One region of the Kribbella sp. NPDC004536 genome, then DNA from elsewhere that is predicted to be linked to it. Evidence: riboswitches for the same ligand, from Rfam matches in the RefSeq annotation. Region 1 holds a riboswitch; the other holds the start of a gene.
The links. Region 1 has a riboswitch for ZMP and ZTP ahead of ACFYRU_RS19590 (bifunctional 5,10-methylenetetrahydrofolate dehydrogenase/5,10-methenyltetrahydrofolate cyclohydrolase). Riboswitches for the same ligand answer to the same signal wherever they lie in the genome.
Positions count from the first base shown of each region.

Region 2: linked by a shared signal. The riboswitch ahead of ACFYRU_RS22530 (glycine hydroxymethyltransferase) and the one ahead of ACFYRU_RS19590 (bifunctional 5,10-methylenetetrahydrofolate dehydrogenase/5,10-methenyltetrahydrofolate cyclohydrolase) in region 1 are both predicted to bind ZMP and ZTP.

Region 1 covers NZ_JBIALY010000002.1:1,003,336-1,010,547, reverse strand. Annotated here, with positions in the region: gene ACFYRU_RS19610 (lysophospholipid acyltransferase family protein) at 1-650, opposite strand, end outside; gene cmk ((d)CMP kinase) at 647-1,327, opposite strand; gene ACFYRU_RS19600 (prephenate dehydrogenase) at 1,359-2,423, opposite strand; gene aroH (chorismate mutase) at 2,434-2,802, opposite strand; gene ACFYRU_RS19590 (bifunctional 5,10-methylenetetrahydrofolate dehydrogenase/5,10-methenyltetrahydrofolate cyclohydrolase) at 2,833-3,693, opposite strand; ZMP/ZTP riboswitch at 3,713-3,798, opposite strand; gene ACFYRU_RS19585 (NUDIX hydrolase) at 3,803-4,411, opposite strand; gene prcA (proteasome subunit alpha) at 4,408-5,238, opposite strand; gene prcB (proteasome subunit beta) at 5,264-6,106, opposite strand; gene ACFYRU_RS19570 (ubiquitin-like protein Pup) at 6,115-6,324, opposite strand; gene dop (depupylase/deamidase Dop) at 6,382-7,212, opposite strand, start outside.
Region 2 covers NZ_JBIALY010000002.1:1,612,395-1,619,606, forward strand. Annotated here, with positions in the region: gene rsgA (ribosome small subunit-dependent GTPase A) at 1-435, opposite strand, end outside; gene ACFYRU_RS22520 (YhjD/YihY/BrkB family envelope integrity protein) at 589-1,776, opposite strand; gene ACFYRU_RS22525 (acyl-CoA dehydrogenase family protein) at 1,795-3,417, shown strand; ZMP/ZTP riboswitch at 3,416-3,498, shown strand; gene ACFYRU_RS22530 (glycine hydroxymethyltransferase) at 3,530-4,996, shown strand; gene ACFYRU_RS22535 (acetyl-CoA carboxylase biotin carboxylase subunit family protein) at 5,032-6,210, opposite strand; gene ACFYRU_RS22540 (aminotransferase class I/II-fold pyridoxal phosphate-dependent enzyme) at 6,207-7,212, opposite strand, start outside.

The sequences.
Region 1 (7,212 bases):
CGCAGCACGTCGCCGATGTGGTCGGCGACCGCCTGTACGTCGGTATGTCTCCTGGGAAAGGGTACGCGGTCCACGGAGAACGGCTCGCCGTACACGATGTCGATCCGGCTTCCGGCCGGCGGATGACCCTCCACGGTACCGTCCGGCAACCGCGTACCCATCAGCGCCACCGGCAGGATCGGGGCACCGGTGACCATCGCCAGGTACGCCACCCCGATCCGGATCCGGCCGAAGTCGCCCGGCCCGCGGGTGCCCTCCGGGTAGATGTTCAGCACCCGCCCGTCCCGCAGCACCTGGATCGACTTGCGGACCGCGAGCATGTCGTACGTCGACCGGTCGACCGGGATCTGCCCGATCCGGTGCAGGAACCTGCCCTGGAAGCCGCCGAACACCTCGATCTTCCCGAGCTGGTGCAGCATCCGCGGCGCCATCGCACCGAGCAGCGGCGCGTCCAGCAGGCTCAGGTGGTTCGGTGTCATCAGCAACGGACCGGTCAGCGGGAACCGGTCCTCGTGGTGGATGTGCAGGTCGTACTTGTACCGGAAGTACGGCCGGGCCACCGCCCGCATCGGCAGCGCGAGCCGGTACGGCAGGGGCGGGAGGTCGTCGGTACGGGGCAGGTCCTTGTGCCCGGTGAGTTCCGCCGTCATAGCTCCCGGCCCCGAGGGACGCTCTCCGTGGCGAGTCGGCTGATCACGTCGACGACCTCCTCCAGGGTCAGGTCGGTGGAGTCGATGGTGACGGCGCCGTCGGAGGCGACCTGGAACTCGGACACGGTCGAGTCGTCGGCGTCGCGGCGGACGATCTGGTCGCGGAGCTCGGCCGCGGTCACCGATCCGGCCGCGAGCTCGGCGCCGCGGCGGGCCATCCGGGCCTCCTGGTCGGCGGTCAGCAGCACCTTCAGCTCGGCGTCGGTGGCGACCACGGTGGCGATGTCGCGGCCCTCGACCACGATCCCGCCGTCGGTCTGGGCCTTGTCGATGATGGCCCGCTGGCGCCGGATCAGCTCCTTGCGGACGTCGAGGTTGGTGGCGATCTTCGAGACCACCTCGCTGATCCGCGGCTCGCGGATCGCGGCGGTGATGTCGGTCCCGTCGGCGATCACGTACTGCTGCTCCGGGTCGGTGCTGACCTCCAGCACCAGCTCCCGGGCGCGCTGCGCGACCGCCGCTGTGTCGTCCAGGTCCAGCCTGCGCTCGACCGCCGACCAGGTCACCGCGCGGTACGTCGCACCGGTGTCCAGGTATCGCAGTCCGAGCCGGGTGGCCACTCCGCGCGCGGTGCTCGACTTACCGGAGCCGCTCGGCCCGTCCACAGCGATGATCATGCCCCGAAGATTACCTTCGAGCGGGGACAAACTAACGGTGGACTACCCACCCTCGGTCCGTGAGTACGTCGACCAACTGGTCGACCGAACCGGGCTTGACGGCCAGCTCGACCTCACCGACCGGGCGGCCGGGGCTGTGGTCGATGCGGAGGTCCTCGACGTTCGCACCGGACTCGGCGGCGTCGGCGAACAGTTTCGCCAGCTGGCCGGGGCGGTCCGGGATGGTCACCAGCACCGTGACCAGGTCGATGTGCGGCGTGCCGTGCTTGCCCGGTACCCGGACCGCGCCGGACACGCCCTGGCCGAGGATCGCGGTCAGCTCGTCGTTCGCCTCTTCCTTGCCAAGGGCAACGAGTAGCCGGTCGAGCTCGCCACGGATCTGCTCCAGCAGGCCGGTCAGCGCGGTCGAGTTCGCGGACACGATCTGGGTCCACAGCCGCGGGTCGCCGGCCGCGATCCGGGTGACGTCGCGGACGCCCTGCCCGGACAGCTCCAAGTGCGACGACGGCGCGTCGGCCAGCGTGCCGGCGGCGAGCGCGGACATCAGGTGCGGGAGGTGCGAGACCCGGGCGACGCCGAGGTCGTGGTCCTCCACCGACAGCTCGACGGTACGCGCACCACAGGCCTCGGCGAGCCGCCGGACCAAGTCGACGGCGTCGGCGTCGCTCGTCGCGTGCGGTGTGATCGCCCACGTCGCGCCGTCGAACAGGTCGGCGCGGGCCGCCAGCGGACCGTTGCGTTCGGAGCCGGCCATCGGGTGACTGCCGACGTACCGGCTGACGTCCGGCACCAGGCTGCGCGCGTCCGCGAGCGGCTTCGACTTGACGCTGGCCGCGTCCGTCACGACGGCGTCGGTCTGCTCGAGCTGCTCGGCGACTACCGCGCCGACGTGGTCGGGCGGTACGGCGACGACGACCAGCTGCGGCTCGATCTCGACCAGCCGTGAGCCGGCGCCGATCCGCTCGGCCATCAGCGCGTTGTCCGGGTTCCCGTCGACGAGCTCCACGACCACCCCGAGCCGGGCGAGCGCGAGCCCGATCGACGTACCGATCAGCCCGGTACCGACGATGCGGACCGGCCCGCGGAGCTCGGTCACCGTACCCCACTCACTGGGCGCCGGTCAGGTCCGGACGGAGCGCGACGGCGCCGTGCAGGTACACGTGCTGGATCTTGTCCCGCGAGCGCGGCGACTCGGTGTGCACCATCAGCCGGACCACCCGCGGCAGCGCGTGCGGTACGGGGATCTCCTGCATGCACATCAGCGGTACGTCGGTGAGCCCGATCTGCCGGCCGGCGACGGCCGGGAACTCCGACCGGAGGTCGGACGTGACGGTGAACAGGATGCTGATCAGATCCTCGTTCTCCAGATCGTTCGCCTCCAGGACCGCCTTCACCAGCTCCGCGGACCGCTCGAGCAGATGCTCGCGCTCGTCCACGTCCAGCTGGGTGGCACCCCGGATCGCCCGTACCGCCACGTCTCGCCTCCTAGTTCGTCTGCTCCAACCCTAGTTCAGGGTAGTCAAGGAGTGGACAGCCGTCTCAGCAGCGTCGACCGTCTGCTCCAGCAACAGCGCGATCGTCATCGGGCCGACGCCGCCCGGGACCGGGGTGATCAGGCTCGCCACCTCGGACGCCTCGGCGAAGTGCACGTCGCCGACGTTGCCTTCGTTGTACCCGGCGTCGACGACCACCGCACCCGGCTTCAGCCAGTCGCCGCGGACGAAGTTCGCCTTGCCGACGGCGGCGATCACGACGTCGGCGGTGCGGACCAGCTCGGGCAGATCGCGGGTCCGCGAGTGCGCGTACGTGACGGTCGCGTTCGATGCCAACAGCAACATGCCGGCCGGCTTGCCGAGGATCGGACTGCGGCCGATCACGACGGCGTGCGCGCCTTCGAGCGGTACGTCGTACGCCGCCAGCAGCCGCATGATCCCGCCGGGCGTCGCGGACCGGAACCCGGGATCGCCGAACGCCATCGCCGCGAACGAGCGCATCGTCACGCCGTCGACGTCCTTGGCCGGGTCGATCGCCTCGAACGCGGCCCGCTCGTCGATCTGCGCCGGCACCGGGTGCTGGAGCAGGATCCCGTGGACGGCCGGGTCCTCGGACAGCTTGGTGATCTCCGCGACCAGCTCGTCAGTCGTCGTCGACGCCGGCAGTACGACGCTGCGGGACGCGATCCCGGCCTTCTTCGACCGGTTCTGCTTCATCCGTACGTACGTCGCCGACGCCGGATCGTCTCCGACCAGCACGGTCGCCAGGCACGGCTGCACGCCGTACTGCTCCCGCAGGGCACTCGCCCGCTCCGCCGCCTTGGCCACCAGCTCGGCAGCGAGGTCGGTCCCGATCATCAGCTCAGCGCTCATGCGCACACTCCTCGACGTACGAAGGTGCCCAGGCGCGCGGCAAAGCCGGATGGCAGACCGTTCCCCGGTGGTTCCTCCACCTCAACGCCAGTCGCGGCCCACCAAGAGTCTAGAGCAGGCCGGCGTGGTCGAGGGCCAGGTAGGCGCCGTCGATTCCTGTCATTGCGCCGGGGTTGCGGAGTTCGGCGCGGAAGGCGTTGACGGTGAGTTCGACCGGGACGCAGTCCTCGGCCTCGTCGAGTTGCTGTTTGCCGTCGGGGCGGCAGCCGCGGGCGATCGCGACGTACTTGCGGAACGTCGAGGAGGCGCCGGACCACTGCCAGCCAACCACGTCGAGGGTCTCGCAGGTGTACCCGGTCTCTTCCTCGAGCTCGCGCGCTCCCGCGACCGCGACGTCCTCCCCCGGCTCCACCAGGCCGCCCGGAAGGTTCGTCACCACGCTGTCCGGGCCGGCCCGGAACATCCGGATCGTCACGATCCGCCCCTCCGGCGTCAGCGGCAGCACGGTGATGCCGGCGCTGATCCCGGCCTCGGGCCCGAAGACGTCCCATTCGACCTCACGCCCGTCGGGCATGCGGTAGCGGCGCAGGCGCACGGTGAGGAAGCGCTGGAAGCCTGGTTCCTCCCCAAGCAGCTCCCACGGCGCGGGATCGTCGGGCCGAGACGGCTCAGCCGCCACGTGATCGGTGACGGCTGAGCTCTCGGTGTGGTCCGTCACAGTGGACGGTTGTCTTCAGGGTCTTCCGGTGGGGCCACCGGGGCTTCGCCGTCCGCCGGTGGCTCGGTCGGAGCCTCGTCGGCCGGCGGCGTCGTTTCCTCCGCCTTGGCCTCCTCGGCGGGAGCCGGCTGCGACTCCGAGAGGATGTTGGCGACCGTCTCCTCGGAGATCCGCTTGAACTTGCGCACCTGGGTGCGGGTCCGGTCCAGCACGGCGACCTCGAGCTGGTCCGGGGTCAGCTCGCGGACCTCGTTGCCGTCGTGCGCGAGCGCGTCGACCGCGAGCCGCAGCGCGCCGGCCAGCGAGATGCCGTCGCGGTAGTGCTCGCCGACGTAGTCCGCGACCTGGTCCGCCGGGCCGCCCATCACGGCGTACCCCTGGACGTCGGCGATCGAACCGTCGTAGGTGAGCCGGTAGACCTGGTCGTCGGCCGCGGTCGTGCCCAGTTCGGCGACCAGGATCTCCACCTCGAGCGGCTTCTCGCCGCCGGAGGAGAAGATCGCGCCGAGGGTCTGCGCGTACGCGTTGGCCAGCGCCCGGCCGGTGACGTCACGCCGGTCGTAGGAGTACCCGCGCATGTCCGCCAGCCGGACGCCGGCGATCCGCAGGTTCTCGAACTCCGGGTACCGGCCGACGGCGGCGAAGGCCAGCCGGTCGTAGATCTCGGCCACCTTGTGCAGCGCGGGCGACCGGTTCTCCGCGACGAACAGGATGCCGTCGGCATATTGCAGCGCGATCGCGCTGCGGCCCTTGGCGATGCCTTTCCGGGCGAAGTCCGCCCGGTCCCGCATCAGCTGCTCGGGCGAGACGTAGAAGGGAACGCTCATCGAGTCCTCTGTCGGTTCGGGGTGATCAGGTCAGGGACGGGGCTGACGGACCGTCGGGACGCTGGTGCCGCTGGGTCCAGGCCGCGTCGACGAGCGCCGCCACCTCGTCCTCGGGCAGCCGCCGGTAACCGTCCGCGGTGACCACGCCGACCACCGGGAAGATCCGCCGCAGCATGTCCGGGCCACCGGTCGCCGAGTCGTCGTCGGCGGCGTCGATCAGGGACTGGATCGCCACCGTCACGCAGTCGGTCTCGGACAGGTCCTCGCGGTAGAGCTTCTTCAGCGCGCCGCGGGCGAACAGCGAGCCCGAACCGACGCTGTAGAAGTGGGTCTCCTCGTACCGCCCGCCGGTCGGGTCGTAGGAGAAGATCCGCCCGCCCTTGATGTCCTCGTCGTACCCCGCGAACAGCGGCACCACGGTGAGGCCCTGCATCGCCATCGGCAGGTTGCCCCGGATCAGCGCGCTGAGCCGGTTCGCCTTGCCGTCCAGGCTCAGCGTGGCGCCCTCGAGCTTCTCGTAGTGCTCCAGCTCGACCTGGAACAGCCGGACCATCTCGATCCCGAAACCGGCCGAGCCGGCGAAGGCGACCGCCGAGTACTCGTCGGCCGGGAACACCTTCTCGATGTCACGCTGGGCGATGATGTTGCCCATCGTGGCCCGCCGGTCGCCGGCCATGATCACGCCACCGGGGAAGGTGGCGGCCACGATCGTCGTACCGTGCGGGACTTCGCTGGACAGGTCACCCTGCCCGAGCGACCGTCGTCCGGGCAGCAGGTCGGGCGCGTGCCCGGCCAGGAAGTCCATGAACGACGAGCCGCCCGGGGTCAGGAAGGCTTCCGGCAGCCGGCCGGAGGCATCAGATGTCATCGAGCGGTTCACTCCCCACCCTTTTGCACGAATCCGCGGACGAACTCCTCGGCGTTCTCCTCGAGCACCTCGTCGATCTCGTCCAGGATCGAGTCGACGTCCTCGTCGAGCCGTTCCTTGCGTTCCTGGACGTCCTCGGACGCCTCGACCTGCTCGACCTCTTCCTCGGTCGACGAACGCTTCGGCTGCTTGTGCTGCTGACCGCCGTCCTTCGCCATATGGCCACCTCCTAGAACCGCTGGGAAGGCCGCCCAAATCGGCCTTCACTAGCGACCCTACCCGGCGCCGCCCCCAGTAATGGTGCGAACCAGGTCACTCGCGGTGTCGCATTGGTCAAGAAGTGCTCCGACATGCGCTTTCGTGCCCCGCAGCGGGTCCAGCGTCGGGATCCGCTGCAGCGACTCCTTGCCGGGCAGATCGAAGATCACCGAGTCCCAGGAGGCGGCCGCGACCTGCGGCGCGTACTGCTGCATGCAACGGCCGCGGAAGTACGCCCGGGTGTCCGTCGGCGGGTGCGCGACCGCCATCCGGATCTCCTCGTCGGTGACGATCCGCTGCATCCGGCCGGATTTCACCAACTTGTAATAGAGCCCCTTGTCCGGGCGGAGGTCGGCGTACTGCAGGTCGACCAGGTGCAGCTTGGAGTCGTCCCAGTCCAGGCCGTCGCGATCGCGGTAGGACTGCAGCAGTTTGTACTTCGCCACCCAGTCCAGCTGGTCCGACAACTTCATCGGGTCCAGCGCCAACTGGTCGAGGATCTGCTCCCAGCGGTGCAGCACGTCCTTGGTCTGCCGGTCGGCGTCGTCGCCGTACTTGTCCTCGACGTACTTGCGCGCCTGCTCCAGGTATTCGGTCTGCAACTGGACCGCGGTGAGCTTGCGCCCGTCCTTCATCGTCAGCAGGTGTGTGCAGGACGGGTCGTGGCTGACCTCGTGCAGCGCGGTCACGGGCCGGTCAACGCCGAGGTCGTCGGTCAGCCAGCCGTCCTCGATCATCGCCAGCACCAGCGAGGTGGTGCCGACCTTGAGGTACGTCGAGATCTCGGACAGGTTCGCGTCGCCGATGATCACGTGCAGCCGCCGGTACCGGTCCGGGTTGGCGTGCGG
Region 2 (7,212 bases), 610 kb from region 1:
AGGACGCGCTCCGCTTTCCCACGCCAGCGCCAGGAAACGCTCGATCCGGACGATGTTGGGCTCCGGTACGAGACCGACGACAATCGCGATGACGTCGACGTTGGCAGCAAGCACCTGGCCCCGTGACGAGCCGCCGACCTCCGCCCGGACGATCGCGGTCCGACGTGGTAACACGGACTCCAGCGTGATCCGGTCGTCGGACCAGAACCGGAGGACTGCCCAGTCCCCAGTGCACGGGCCGGCCTGTGGGTCGTTGGCGACTGCGGTCAGAAGTCCGCCGGACCAGGTCGCCCGAACGGGTCCGCGCTCAGTGAGCACGGTCGCCAGGCCTTTGTCGACCCGGCTGACTCGTCCCGGCACGACATCGTCCGGGAGGGACCTGAGAGCATCGGCCATGGACTCGTCGAGTCCTAGGGCCTGAAGCGTGACTGACATGCGACGAACCTTTCAGAGGGCCCGGCCGCCAGATCAGATCAGAGCGGACGGGCAGTATAGGAGACAGCGGCCTGTCGGCCTCGCGAGCTCATGGCGGGTGCCTCCCTTCCGGTCCGAGGCGGTCCTGAGCGAGGACCGCGTGTCGTACTCAGCCTAGGTCTTCGGCCTCGCCGTGCGCACCGGATTATCCGCCGAAGTGGGCTCCCGTACACCATCAACCTCAGATTCAGGATCTTCGGTGGACTGCTTCTGCGCTGTCGGCCGCGGGATTGGCCTCGGGTGCTCGGTCAGCGCGACCAGCTTCCGCGCGGCCTCTGCCTCCGGGCGTTCCTCTGACTCGACCGGTGTCAACGGATGGTCGTGGTGCGGCTCCGGCTCCGCCTTCATCACGGGCTCGACCTCGTCCTCCTCGGCGACGGGCTTGACCTCCGCGACATGCGCCTTGTGCGGCCACAGGCGGTCCACTACAGCATTGAGCGCAGCACCGATCAGTACGGCGATCGCGGTCATGTACAGCCACATCAGTACGGCGATGGGCGCCGCAAGTGGCCCGTAGATCGACGTACCGCCCACTGTGCTCTGCAGGATCCACCGGAGCACGAAGCTGCCCAGGATCCAGATCGACAACGCCAGGAAAGACCCCGGCAAGTCGGAGACCCACGGCGTCCGGACGGGAACGGACAGGTGGTACAGGGTGTTCAAGAAGCCCGCAGACAGGATCGTGACGACGGGCCAGTACAGCTGGTTCAGGAAGTCGAGACGGTGGGGCAGCAGGTCGTTGACGGCGTCCGGACCGGCCAGCACCAGCGGCAGCACGATCACACCGATGACCAGCGCTGCGCAGTACAGGCTGAAGGACAGCGCGCGGGTCCGGACGATGCCGCGCTTGCCGCCCATCCCGTACATGATCGTGATGGTGTCGACGAACACGTTCAGCGCCCGGCTGCCGGACCACAGCGAGAGCACGAAACCGATCGAGATCACGTCCGGCCGGCCGCCGTTCAGCACCTGGTCCAGGGTCGGCGAGATGACGCTCTTGATCGAGTCGTCGGTCAGCGCCCGGGCCGCCAGGTCGACGATCTGCTGCTTGATGTCGTTGATCGTCTCGACCTCGAACCACTTGCTCGCGATGTAACCGAGCGAGCCGGCCAGCCCGAAGATCAGCGGCGGCAGCGAGAGGATCGCGAAGAACGCCCCCTCCGCAGCCAGACCGGTGACCCGGTAGCGCAGACAGACCCCGATGGTCTGGGTGAGCAGCTTCCAGGTCGTCGCGGGGATCTTCCGGACCCATGCCAATGAGAGGGAGCTCCCACCAGTGGGTCCTGCCCCAGAACGTGCCATACCGCTTACCGTACTGACATGGCGGACCCATTCGCGGTAACGAACCAGGCTCCCCCACTGCGGGGCGTGAACTTCTTCACCCGCGACGCGGCGCTCGGTGACGCTCTGCGTCCGTACGCCGACCTCGCCGGGGATCCCGGGCTACACCGCATCGGCGAGCTGGCCGGCTCCGAGGAGGCCCGCGCGCACGCCCTCCCGGCGAACCAGAACCCGCCCGTACTGCGGACCCACGACCGGTACGGCAACCGGGTCGACGAGGTCGACTTCCACCCGTCCTGGCACTGGCTGATGCAGCAGGCCGTCGGGTTCGGGCTGCAGGCGGCACCGTGGACGAGCGAGGCGCCCGCGCCGCACCTGACCCGCGCGGCCGGGTTCTACCTGTGGTCGCAGGTCGAGCCGGGACATGGTTGCCCGATCTCGATGACGTACGCCGCCGTACCGGCGCTGCGGGCCGACGAGGCGCTGGCGAAGGAGTGGATCCCGCAGCTGGCGTCGACGGAGTACGACGTACGACGTCTGCCGGCCGCGGCGAAGAACGGCGTCCTGGCCGGGATGGGGATGACCGAGAAGCAGGGCGGGTCCGACGTACGGGCGAACATCACGACGGCGACCCCGGTCGGGGACGTGTACCAGCTGCACGGGCACAAGTGGTTCTGCTCCGCGCCGCAGGTGGACGTGTTCCTCGTCCTGGCGCAGGCGCCGGACGGGCTGAGCTGCTTCGTGGTGCCGCGGGTTCTTGCCGACGGCAACCGGAACCCGTTCGCGCTGCAGCGGCTGAAGGACAAGCTCGGGAACCGGTCGAACGCGTCGTCCGAGGTGGAGTTCCACGGAACGATCGGGTACCGGCTCGGGGACGAGGGTGCCGGAGTCCGGACGATCATCGAGATGGTCGCGGCTACCCGGCTGGACTGTGTGCTCGGGTCGGCTGCGCTGCAGCGGCGGGCGCTCGTTGAGGCGGTTTGGCATACGCGGCATCGGTCGGCCTTCGGTGGGCTGCTGGCGGACAAACCTGCGATGCAGAACGTGCTGGCGGATCTGGCGCTCGAGTCCGAGGCTTCGATGGCCCTGGGGATGCGGTTGGGAGCAGCAGTTGATGCCGCCGCGGGTGGTGACGCGCAGGCGGCGGCGTTTCGGCGGATTGCTTTGCCGCTTGCCAAGTTCTGGGTGTGTAAGCGGACGCCGTTCATGGTGGCGGAGGCGCTGGAGTGTCTCGGTGGGAACGGGTACGTGGAGGAGTCGGGGTTGCCGCTGCTCTACCGGGAGTCGCCGCTGAACTCGGTCTGGGAAGGGTCGGGCAACGTGAACGCGCTCGACGTACTCCGAGCCCTGCAGAAGCCGGAGTCGCTCGAGGCCTGGTTGCTCGAGGTCGGTTCCGTCCGAGGTGCCGACGCGCGGCTGGACGCCGCCGTCGAGGATGTCTTGCAAGCGCTTGCTGATCACGAGAACGCCGAAGCGGGTGCGCGACGGCTGGCCGCGCAGATGGCCCTCTGCCTGCAGGCTTCGTTGCTCCTCAGGCACTCGACACCGGAGGTCGCCGACGCGTTTGTGGCGTCGCGGCTGGCCGGTGACTGGGGTGGTGTGTTCGGGACGTTGCCGAGGACGACTCCGTTCGAGAGGATCGTCGAGCGCACGATAGGGTGAGCGGCGTCGCGACTGGCGCGCTGAAGGTGGATAACCACCGGGGAGCGAAACCCGTCGGCACCGTGCGCCTGGGTGCCTTCGAACCACTGCAAAACCCGCAGGAGAGACAACGATGCCTCAACCCATCGACAACACAGCATCCTTCGATGCCGCCGCCGCGTCCGCAGCGTACAACAACGCGCTGCAGGTGATCGCCGCGGTCGAGCCCACGATCGCCGGCGCGATCAAGGCCGAACTGGCCGACCAGCGGTCCTCGCTGAAGCTGATCGCCAGTGAGAACTACGCCTCCCCCGCCACCTTGCTGACGATGGGCAACTGGCTGTCGGACAAGTACGCCGAGGGCACCGTCGGGCACCGCTTCTACGCCGGCTGCCAGAACGTCGACACCGTCGAGCAGACCGCCGCCGACCACGCGCAGGCGTTGTTCGGCGCGCCGCACGCCTACGTCCAGCCGCACTCCGGCATCGACGCGAACCTGGTCGCGTTCTGGGCGATCCTGGCGCAGCGGATCGAGTCCCCGGCGCTCGCCGAGGCCGGCGCGAAGCACGTCAACGACCTGACCGAGGAGGACTGGACCAAGCTCCGCAAGGCGCTCGGCGACCAGAAGATGCTCGGTATGTCGCTGGACGCCGGCGGCCACCTCACGCACGGCTTCCGCCCGAACATCTCCGGCAAGATGTTCAACCAGCACTCGTACGGCACCGACCCGGAGACCGGGCTGCTCGACTACGACGCGGTCGCCGCGGCGGCCCGTGAGTTCAAGCCGCTGATCCTGATCGCCGGCTACTCGGCGTACCCGCGCAAGGTGAACTTCGCGAAGATGCGCGAGATCGCCGACGAGGTCGGCGCCACCCTGATGGTCGACATGGCGCACTTCGCCGGCCTGGTCGCGGGCAAGGTGTTCGCCGGCGACTTCGACCCGGTGCCGCACGCGCACGTCACCACGACGACCACGCACAAGTCGCTGCGCGGCCCGCGCGGCGGCATGGTGCTCTGCCAGCCCGAGTACGCCGAGTCCGTCGACCGCGGCTGCCCGATGGTGCTCGGCGGCCCGCTCAGCCAGACGATGGCCGCGAAGGCGGTCGCGCTGGCCGAGGCCCGCCAGCCGTCGTTCCAGCAGTACGCGCAGGCCGTCGCCGACAACGCGGTCACGCTCGCCGAGGGCCTGATGAAGCGCGGCGTGAAGCTCGTGACGGACGGTACGGAGAACCACCTCGTCCTGCTCGACGTCTCGTCGTACGGCATCACCGGCCGCCAGGCCGAGTCCGCTCTCCTCGACGCGGGCATCGTCACCAACCGCAACGCCGTACCGCGCGACCCGAACGGCGCCTGGTACACCTCCGGCGTCCGGATCGGTACGCCGGCCCTCACCACCCGCGGCTTCGGCGCCGACGAGTTCGACCGGGTGGCCGAGCTGATCGTCGACGTACTGTCCGCGACCACCCCGACCACCACCTCCGCCGGCGCCCCGTCGAAGGCGAAGTACGTCCTGGCCGACGGCGTCGCCGACAAGACCCGCGCCGCCTCCGCCGAAATCCTCGACAAGCACCCGCTCTACCCGGGCCTCGAGCTCAACTGATCACCTGCTGCCCGCCCTCCCGAGGGCGGGCAGCGTCAGCCCGTGACTGTTCCGGCCGGCGGATGACTCGGCAACGCCTTGCACACCTGCTCGGCGATACCGGCCGCCTCGGTCGGATCAGCGCCGTACGTCAGGACATAACCGAGCCGGCGATGGTACGTGGTCGGCTCCCAACGCCATCGGATCAGTCCGTCCAGTGCATCGATCGGATCCGGCGGCTGTGCGGGCAGCCCGTCGGCGAACAGCTCGCGGTCGCCATGGACGAATCGGATGGCCGCCGCCGCCCGGGCCGCACGGCCGACCGGATCCGTGCTGGGATCGAGGGCATCGAGCAGTACCTGACGCAAGACGTCAACGCCGGTGCTCAGCTGCAGCAGTTCCCAGATACGGTCACCACCGAGCCGGCGGTTGACCTCGACGACCTTGGGTCCGTCGTCGGTCAGCATGAGTTCCACATGCGCCGGCCCGTCGACGTGTCCCAGCGCTGTCAAGGCTCGGAGCGCCTCGGTCCGTAGCTCGTCGACGTCGCCCCGGGCCGGCATGAGATGACCGACCTCGACGAAATGCGGCGGCCCGGAGGTGAACTTCTCGGTCACCATCAGGGCCTCGTGCCGGCCGGCGACCGATCGGGTCTCGACGCTGAACTCCGGCCCGGACAAGCGCTCCTCCGCGAGCACCGCACCCAGACCGGCCGCGTGGACCCATCGCCAGCCCTCCTCGGCCTGCTCGGCGCGGTCGACGGCGAAGACGCCCAGGCTTCCGTTGCCCAAGTCCGGTTTGAGAACGATCGGGCCCGTCGCGGCGAAGGCACGCACCTCGGCCGGATCGGAACACAGCCGGTGCCGAACCGGCCGGCACCCTCCGGCCGCGAGCAGCTCCCGCTGAGCGCTCTTTCCCGGTCGCTGATCCGCCGGCCCCGGGACGGACCGGATCCCGAGCTGCGCGGAGATCGCGGCCACCGCGGGCAACGCGAACTCGCCGTACCCGGCCACGACGTCGAGGGGATCACGCCGATGCACAGCGGCGGCGGTTTCGAGGATCTCCGCCGGCTGATCCCAGCGCGCCACCCGCAGCCCGGCGGCCCATCGCTGATACGGCGCGAGGTCGTAGCCACCGGGCATCCCGTCGAGCTGGAGCAGCGTGACGCGACCGGGCAGTCCGACGAGCCGGGCGGCCAGCTCCGGCCAGGCACCGACGAGCAGCAGATGGGTCATGACACCGCGGCCTTGTCGAGTGCGTCCCGTACGTCGCCGACCAGATCGGCCGTCGCCTCACAGCCACATGAGATCCGCACCAGCCCGGCGGGCACTGCGAGATGCGGCCACGCACCGATGTCGTTGGCGGTCGACTGCAGACCGCCGTAACTGGTGGCGGCTGCGATCAAGCGGCTCGCGCGGAGGAACCGATGCAGGTACGCGCGACCGGGCAAGCGGAAGGCCAGCAGACCACCGCCGAGCGTCATCTGCCGGGACGCGAGCTGGTACTGCGGATCGGACGGCGAACCCGGCCAGCGCAATCCGGTCACCTCGGCGCGCGTCGCGAGCAGCTTCACCAGAGCCGCCGCGTTCGCATTCTGCCGTTGCACCCGCAGTTCCAGAGTCCCGATCGACCGGAGCGCCAGCCAGCAGGTGAAGGCGGCCGGAATGCCGCCGTGCAGATAACGCCAGTCCCGCAACGCCGTCAGCAACGCGGGGTCGCGGGCGCTGACATGGCCGAGCACCAGGTCGTGATGACCACCGACGACCTTGGCATCGCTGCACATCACCAGATCCGCGCCCAGGTCCAGCGGACACTGACCCAGTGGCGAGGCAACCGAGTTGTCCACCGCCACCAATGCGCCCGCCGCGTGCGCGATCTGGCTGATCTCGCGCAGGTCGTAGAGCTCCAGCAGCGGATTGCTCGGGGACTCGACCACGACGAGACGAGCCCCGGCGACGGCGGCCGGCAGGTCGGCCGTGGTGTCGAGCACAGCGGTCTCGATGCCCCGCCCAGCGAGCTGATCGGCGATCTGCCGGGTCTCGTAGTAGGTCCCGCCCTCGAACAGCACCAACCGGTCGGCGGGCCGCAGCAGTCCGAGCAGTACGGCCGACACTGCCGCCATCCCACTGTTGAAGACGACCGACCGGCCACGATCGAGTGCCCCCAGCGCATCCTCGAGCTGATCTGCCGACCGATGCCCCCACCGGCCGTACCGGACCGGCGCGAGGTCGTCCAGA